Regions from separate parts of the Mycobacterium lehmannii genome, predicted to be linked through region 1. Evidence: predicted binding sites of a transcription regulator. Region 1 holds the regulator's gene; the other holds the start of a gene.
What was found. The regulator HspR, encoded in region 1, represses chaperone genes until heat shock. The targets are predictions, from matches to a motif close to ANNTGAGTNNNNNNNACTCANNT.
Positions count from the first base shown of each region.

Region 2: the regulator HspR is predicted to act here: its motif matches at 1,284-1,306, upstream of lon (endopeptidase La).

Region 1 covers NZ_LQIR01000067.1:210,711-214,126, reverse strand. The annotation lists gene grpE (nucleotide exchange factor GrpE) at 1-109, shown strand, start outside; gene dnaJ (molecular chaperone DnaJ) at 260-1,438, shown strand; gene AU192_RS23050 (heat shock protein transcriptional repressor HspR) at 1,438-1,842, shown strand; gene AU192_RS23045 (aldose 1-epimerase) at 1,851-2,753, opposite strand; gene AU192_RS23040 (NAD(P)-dependent alcohol dehydrogenase) at 2,851-3,416, opposite strand, start outside.
Region 2 covers NZ_LQIR01000001.1:77,131-80,546, reverse strand. The annotation lists gene AU192_RS00385 (esterase family protein) at 73-1,077, shown strand; gene lon (endopeptidase La) at 1,319-3,416, shown strand, end outside.

The DNA.
Region 1 (3,416 bases):
AGTCGTGCGCCATGCCCTGGTCGGGGTGGTGGACACGGTCCCCGGGGACGACGCCCACGATGGCGACGCCGCCTCGAGTGACGGTGCGCCGGAAGCCGAAGCCGAATGACGAGGAGGTGGCGCGGAATCGCCGAGAGCGGCGGATCCCGCGCCACCTTCGACTCGTCGGCGACGATGGATCCCACGAGATTCGTGGGCAACCAGCAAAATCTAAGTGAGACTGCGATAAACCTACAGAAGCGGAAGGAGGTGACGCGGTATGGCCCAGCGTGAATGGGTCGAGAAGGACTTCTACTCCGAGCTCGGCGTCTCCTCTGACGCCAGCGATCAGGACATCAAGCGGGCGGCCCGAAAGTTGCTCGCGGAGAACCATCCCGACCGCAACCCCGGCAACTCGGCCGCCGAGGAGCGGTACAAGGCCGTCTCCGAGGCCAAGGAGGTGCTCACCGATCCGGCCAAGCGCAAGGAGTACGACGAGACCCGGCGGCTGTTCGCCAACGGCGGGTTCGGCCGGGGCCGGTTCGGCGGCGGTGGGGGCTACGGCGGGTTCGGCGGCGGCGACGGCGTCGAGTTCAACCTGAACGACCTGTTCGATGCGGCCGGTCAGACCGGCGGCGCGAACATCGGCGACCTGTTCGGTGGCCTCTTCGGCCGCGGCGCACAGCAGCCGCGACCCAGCAGGCCGCGTCGAGGCAACGACCTCGAGACCGAGGCGGAGCTGTCGTTCCTGGAAGCCACCAAGGGTGTGGCGATGCCGTTGCGGCTCACCAGTCCCGCGCCGTGCACGAACTGTCATGGCAGCGGCGCCCGCCCCGGTACGAGTCCGAAGGTCTGCCCAAACTGCAACGGGTCCGGGGTGATCAACCGCAACCAGGGTGCGTTCGGATTCTCCGAGCCGTGCACCGAGTGTCGCGGCAGCGGGTCGATCATCGAGCACCCCTGTCAGGATTGTAAGGGCACCGGCGTGACCACCCGCACCCGCACGATCAACGTGCGGATTCCGCCGGGTGTGGAGGACGGTCAACGGATTCGGTTGGCCGGCCAGGGCGAAGCGGGCCTGCGCGGCGCACCGTCGGGCGACCTGTACGTCACCGTTCACGTCAGGCCCGACAAGGTGTTCGGCCGTGACGGCGACGACCTGACCGTTACCGTACCCGTCAGCTTCCATGAATTGGCGCTGGGCACAACGCTTTCGGTGCCGACACTGGAAGGCAAGGTCGGCGTGCGAGTGCCCAAGGGCACCTCCGACGGACGCATCTTGCGCGTGCGCGGCCGTGGTGTGCCGAAACGCTCTGGCGGACACGGCGATCTGCTGGTGACGGTGAAGGTGGCGGTGCCGCCGAACCTGGAGGGCGAGGCGGCCGAGGCGTTGGAGGCCTATGCGAAGGCGGAGCGGGCCAGCGGCTTCGATCCGCGGGCCGGATGGGCAGGTGCGTAATGGCTGCGAAGCGGTCCAATGACGAGGCCCGTACGTTCCTGATCTCCGTGGCCGCCGAGCTGGCGGGCATGCATGCCCAGACGCTGCGCACGTATGACCGGCTCGGGCTGGTGCGTCCGCAACGTACCTCCGGTGGCGGCAGGCGCTACTCGCAGCACGACGTCGAGTTGCTCCGCGAGGTGCAACGGCTGAGCCAGGACGAGGGTGTCAACCTCGCGGGCATCAAGCGCATCATCGAGCTGACCAACCAGGTCGAGGCGCTGCAGGCACGGGTCCGGGAGCTGACCGAGGAAGTCGAGGCGCTGCGCGGGTCGCCGCGCCGCGATATCGCCGTGATGCCCAAGAGCACCGCGGTCGTGGTCTGGCAGCCCGGAGCCGGCCGGCGGCGACGCCAGGCGGAGTAGAGCCTTCGTCAACGAATCCTGATCGAGAACCGAGCGGTCTCCGGCTTGCCTGGGGCCGCTTTTCGGTATCCGCCTCTGCGCAGCGCGTCCGTCGGGGCCGCCATCGGTTCGATGCCGATCAGGTCATCGTTGGGTGGCGCGAAGAGTTGCGCTGCGGGATAACCGGTTTCGAACGTCACGTCGATGCGGCGCGCACCTCCGGCGAGGGTGAAAACCGCCCCTTCGGGCACCTGGTCGAAACCGTCGTCGTAGGCGGTGACCATCAGGGTCTGCTCACCACCTGGCCACGATTCGTGAGCGCCGGTGGGTATGCCCTTGTCGTCCACCGGCAGATGGCGCATCGCCGGGGTGCGCAGCGTCCACTCCTCGCGCGGCACACCGGGGATCTTCACGTAGGGGTGATAGCCGAAGCACAGCGGTACGGACACCGACGAGGTGGGCGTCACGGTGGTCTCGATGGTGAGCTTGCGGTCGTCCAGCGTCACGTGCTGGGTGAGCACGTGGGGGAAGGGAAACGCCGCGAGCAGTTGCGGGTCGGCGCCGTAGTCGAGCACGGCGGTCAGGCTGTTGTCTGTGCGGTCGCTGACCTCCCATCCGGGATAGGCGGCGAGCAAGCCGTGGATCGGGGCGCCGTGCTCATCGGTCCGGACGCCGCCTGCACCCGGCGTCAGGGTGACGACGGACCCGTCGACCTCATAGGTGTTGGCGCTCAACCGGTTCGCCCACGGGTACAGGATCGGGATGCCCATCGTCTTGCCGTTGTTCACATAGGCGGTCAGACCGCGGCGCTGACCGAGGAACTCGTCACCGGAGTCGGCCAACGACGTGCCCACCATGCCTGCGGCGGGGACGAACGTCGCGGTCAGGTCCGAAGACGGATCGCTGAGCGTGACGGCATCGAAGTCAACCACAAGACGATCGTCGCACGAGCACCTGACCGGTTCGTGAATCTGGCGACGCTGGAGGCGTCGAAACCGTCGTCAGACGCACAATCCAGACACCCTCTGCTCAGTCGTAGACGATCACCGCGCGGCCGACGAAATCACCGCGGCCCAGCGCGTCGATGTGGTCGTTGACGTCTTCGAAGCGGACCTGCGTCACGCTGTCCTTGATCTTGCCGGCCTCGGCGAGCGCGACGACCTCGGTGAGGTCGGTGTAGTTGCCCCAGAACGAGCCGAAGAACGTGTACTCCCTGCCGACGATCGGAAACAGCGGGATGTCGACGCGGTTGCCCACCAGGCCGACCGATGCGACCGCACCCTCCGTGGCCAACAGCGCGAACGCCAACCGGATGCTGTCCTCGGCGCCGACACACTCGATGACCGCGTCGAACTCGCGCCTGCCGGTGGCCTGCTCGAGCGCGTCACGCACCTGGTCGTCGGTCCTACCCCTGGTGTTGATCGTGTGGTCAGCGCCGTTTTCGGTTGCCAGCGCCAGCTTTTCGTCGCTGCGGGCGAAGGCGACCACCCTCGCACCCGCACCGAGCAGCTTGGCGTACTGAACGGCGTAGGCGCCGAGGCCGCCGACTCCCATCACCGCCAACGTCGTTCCCGGCCCGAGCACCCCTGCCGCGC
Region 2 (3,416 bases), on a different contig from region 1:
CGTGTTTCATTACCCACGCACAGCAAACGGCAATTGCTTGTGGAAGCGATGAAAGGTGGGTTGGTTGCCGTTATGAAGATTTTGGAGAGGTGCCGGGGTACCGGTACAAAACTGTTTCGCCGAATGGCGGTGGTGGCGTTCGCCGTGGCGGCGCTGCCCGGACTGATCGGCTTCGCCGGGGGTTCGGCCACTGCCGGTGCGTTCTCGCGGCCCGGGTTGCCCGTCGAGTATCTGGACGTGTTCTCCCCCGCGATGAACCGCAATATCCGGGTCCAGTTCCAGGGCGGTGGACCGCACGCGGTGTATCTGCTCGACGGTCTGCGTGCCCAGGACGATTTCAACGGCTGGGACATCAACACCCCCGCCTTCGAGTGGTACTACCAGTCCGGGCTCTCGGTCGTCATGCCGGTCGGCGGGCAGTCCAGTTTCTACACCGACTGGTACCAGCCGTCGCGGGGTAACGGCCAGGACTACACCTACAAGTGGGAGACGTTCCTGACGCAGGAACTCCCGGCGTGGCTGGAAGCCAACAGGGGCGTGTCCCAGAACGGCAATGCCGTGGTGGGTATTTCGATGGCCGGCAGCACCGCGCTGACGTACGCGATCTACCACCCGCAGAAGTTCATCTACGCCGCCTCGCTGTCGGGCTTCCTCAATCCGTCCGAGGGCTGGTGGCCGATGCTGATCGGTCTCGCGATGCAAGACGCGGGCGGGTACAACGCCGAGAGCATGTGGGGTCCGTCGTCGGATCCGGCGTGGAAGCGCAACGACCCGATGGTCAACATCAACCAGCTGGTGGCCAACAACACCCGCATCTGGATCTACTGCGGCACAGGTACGCCGTCGGATCTCGATGGCGGCACGGCCGGCCAGAACCTGATGGCGGCACAGTTCCTCGAAGGGTTCACCTTGCGGACCAACGTCACCTTCAAGGACAACTACGTCGCCGCGGGTGGCACCAACGGTGTGTTCAACTTCCCGCCACAGGGGACTCACAGCTGGGGCTACTGGGGTCAACAGCTGGAGATGATGAAGCCTGACATCCAGCGGGTGCTGGGTGCACAGGCCAGTGCATAACCGCACCGCGTAGATCCACCCACAACAGGGAGCCTGCCGTTTCCCCCGAACGGCAGGCTTCCTGCCGTCTACGGGTGTTCGGGTTGGTCAACTACGCCGCGAGTGAGAGCTCATGGTGGTGAACCGGGTCATCAGCGACCGGGAATGCTATTTCGCGGTAGGCATACGCCGCCCTGTGCGTCGGGGAACAAATCAGGCCATCTAAAGGTTGAGCGCAACAGACTCAAACTTTGGAGGATTGATGGCTGAAGCCAAGACAGTTCCGGTCTTGTTCTCGAGCGAGTCGATCGTGCTGCCCGGGATGGTCGTGCCGATCGAGCTCGACGAGGCCGCGCGGGCCGCGGTCGATGCTGCCCGCGCGAGCGAATCCGGAGAACTGCTGATCGCTCCCCGCCTCGAGGACCGTTACCCCTCCTACGGGGTGCTGGCCTCGATCGTGCAGATCGGGCGCATGGTCGGCGGACCCGCCGCGGTGGTGCGGGGTGAGAGCCGTGCGCACATCGGGGCCGGCGCCACCGGACCTGGCGCGGCGCTGTGGGTCGAGGTGACCGTGGTCGAGGAACAAGACCCGGTGCCCGAGGCGGCCTATGAGCTCGCGGCCGAGTACAAGAAGCTGCTGCTGGCGATGCTGCAGCGGCGCGAGGCCTGGCAGATCATCGATTTCGTCAACCAGCTCTCCGACCCGTCGGCGCTGGCCGACACCGCGGGCTACGCGTCGTACCTGACCCAGGTCCAGAAGCGCCAGCTGCTCGAGACGCCGGATGTGGCCGAGCGGTTGCGCGCGCTGATCGAGTGGACGGGTGCGCAGCTGGCCGAGGTCGAGGTCACCGAGAAGATCGCCGAAGACGTGCGTGAGGGCATGGAGAAGACGCAGAAGGAGTTCCTGCTGCGTCAGCAGCTCAACGCCATCCGCAAGGAACTCGGCGAGGACGAACCCGACGGCTCCGACGACTATCGCGGCCGCATCGAGGCCGCGGACCTGCCGGAGAAGGTGCGCGAGGCCGCCCTGCGTGAGGTCGGCAAGCTCGAGCGCGCGAGCGATCAGAGCCCGGAAAGCGGGTGGATCCGCACCTGGTTGGACACCGTGCTCGACCTGCCGTGGAACGTCCACACCGAGGACTCGACCGACCTCAAGGCAGCGCGGGAGATTTTGGACGCCGACCACCACGGCCTCGAGGACGTCAAGGACCGCATCGTCGAGTACCTGGCCGTGCGGGCGCGCCGCGCCCAGCGCGGACTGCAGGTCGTCGGCGGTCGCGGTTCGGGTGCGGTGATGGTGCTGGCCGGTCCACCCGGTGTCGGCAAGACCTCGCTGGGTGAGAGCGTGGCTCGCGCGTTGGGCCGCAAGTTCGTTCGCGTCGCCCTCGGCGGCGTGCGCGACGAGGCCGAGATCCGTGGCCACCGGCGTACCTACGTCGGCGCGCTGCCCGGCCGCATCGTGCGTGCCGTCGGTGAAGCGGGTTCGATGAACCCCGTCGTGCTGCTCGACGAGATCGACAAGGTCGGCTCCGACTTCCGTGGGGACCCCGCGGCAGCGCTGCTGGAGGTCTTGGACCCCGCGCAGAACCACACGTTCCGCGACCACTACCTGGACCTCGATCTGGACCTGTCGGACGTGGTGTTCCTGGCCACGGCCAACGTCATCGAGAACATTCCCTCGGCGTTGCTGGACCGCATGGAACTGGTCCAGATCGACGGCTACACCGAGGACGACAAGGTCGCCATCGCCCGCGACTTCCTGCTGCCCCGGCAGCGCGAACGGGCGGCGCTGACCGAGGACGAGGTGATCGTGACCGAGGCGGCGCTGCGCAAGATCGCCGCCGACTACACCCGCGAGCCGGGTGTGCGTCAGTTCGAGCGGCTGTTGGCCAAAGCGCTGCGCAAGGTGACGACGAAGCTGGCTTCCGACGGGATCACGACCATCACCGTCGACGAGTCGGATCTCGTTGAGTTCCTGGGTCGTCCGCGCTTCCTGCCGGAATCGGCCGAGCGCACGGCGGTACCGGGCGTGGCCACCGGGTTGGCGGTCACCGGCCTCGGCGGCGATGTGCTCTACATCGAGGCCGGGGCGACCGACGGTGAGCCCGGGCTGCAACTGACCGGGCAACTGGGCGAGGTCATGAAGGAGTCCGCGCAGATCGCGCTGTCCTACGTGCGCTCGCACGCCGAGCAGCTGGGCGTCGACCCCAAGGCGCTGGACCGCCGGATCCACGTGCACGTGCCCGCGGGCGCCGTGCCGAAGGACGGTCCGTCGGCGGGTGTGACGATGGTGACCGCGCTGGTGTCGATGGCCACCGGCCGGCAGGTTCGTGCGGACGTCGGGATGACCGGCGAGGTCA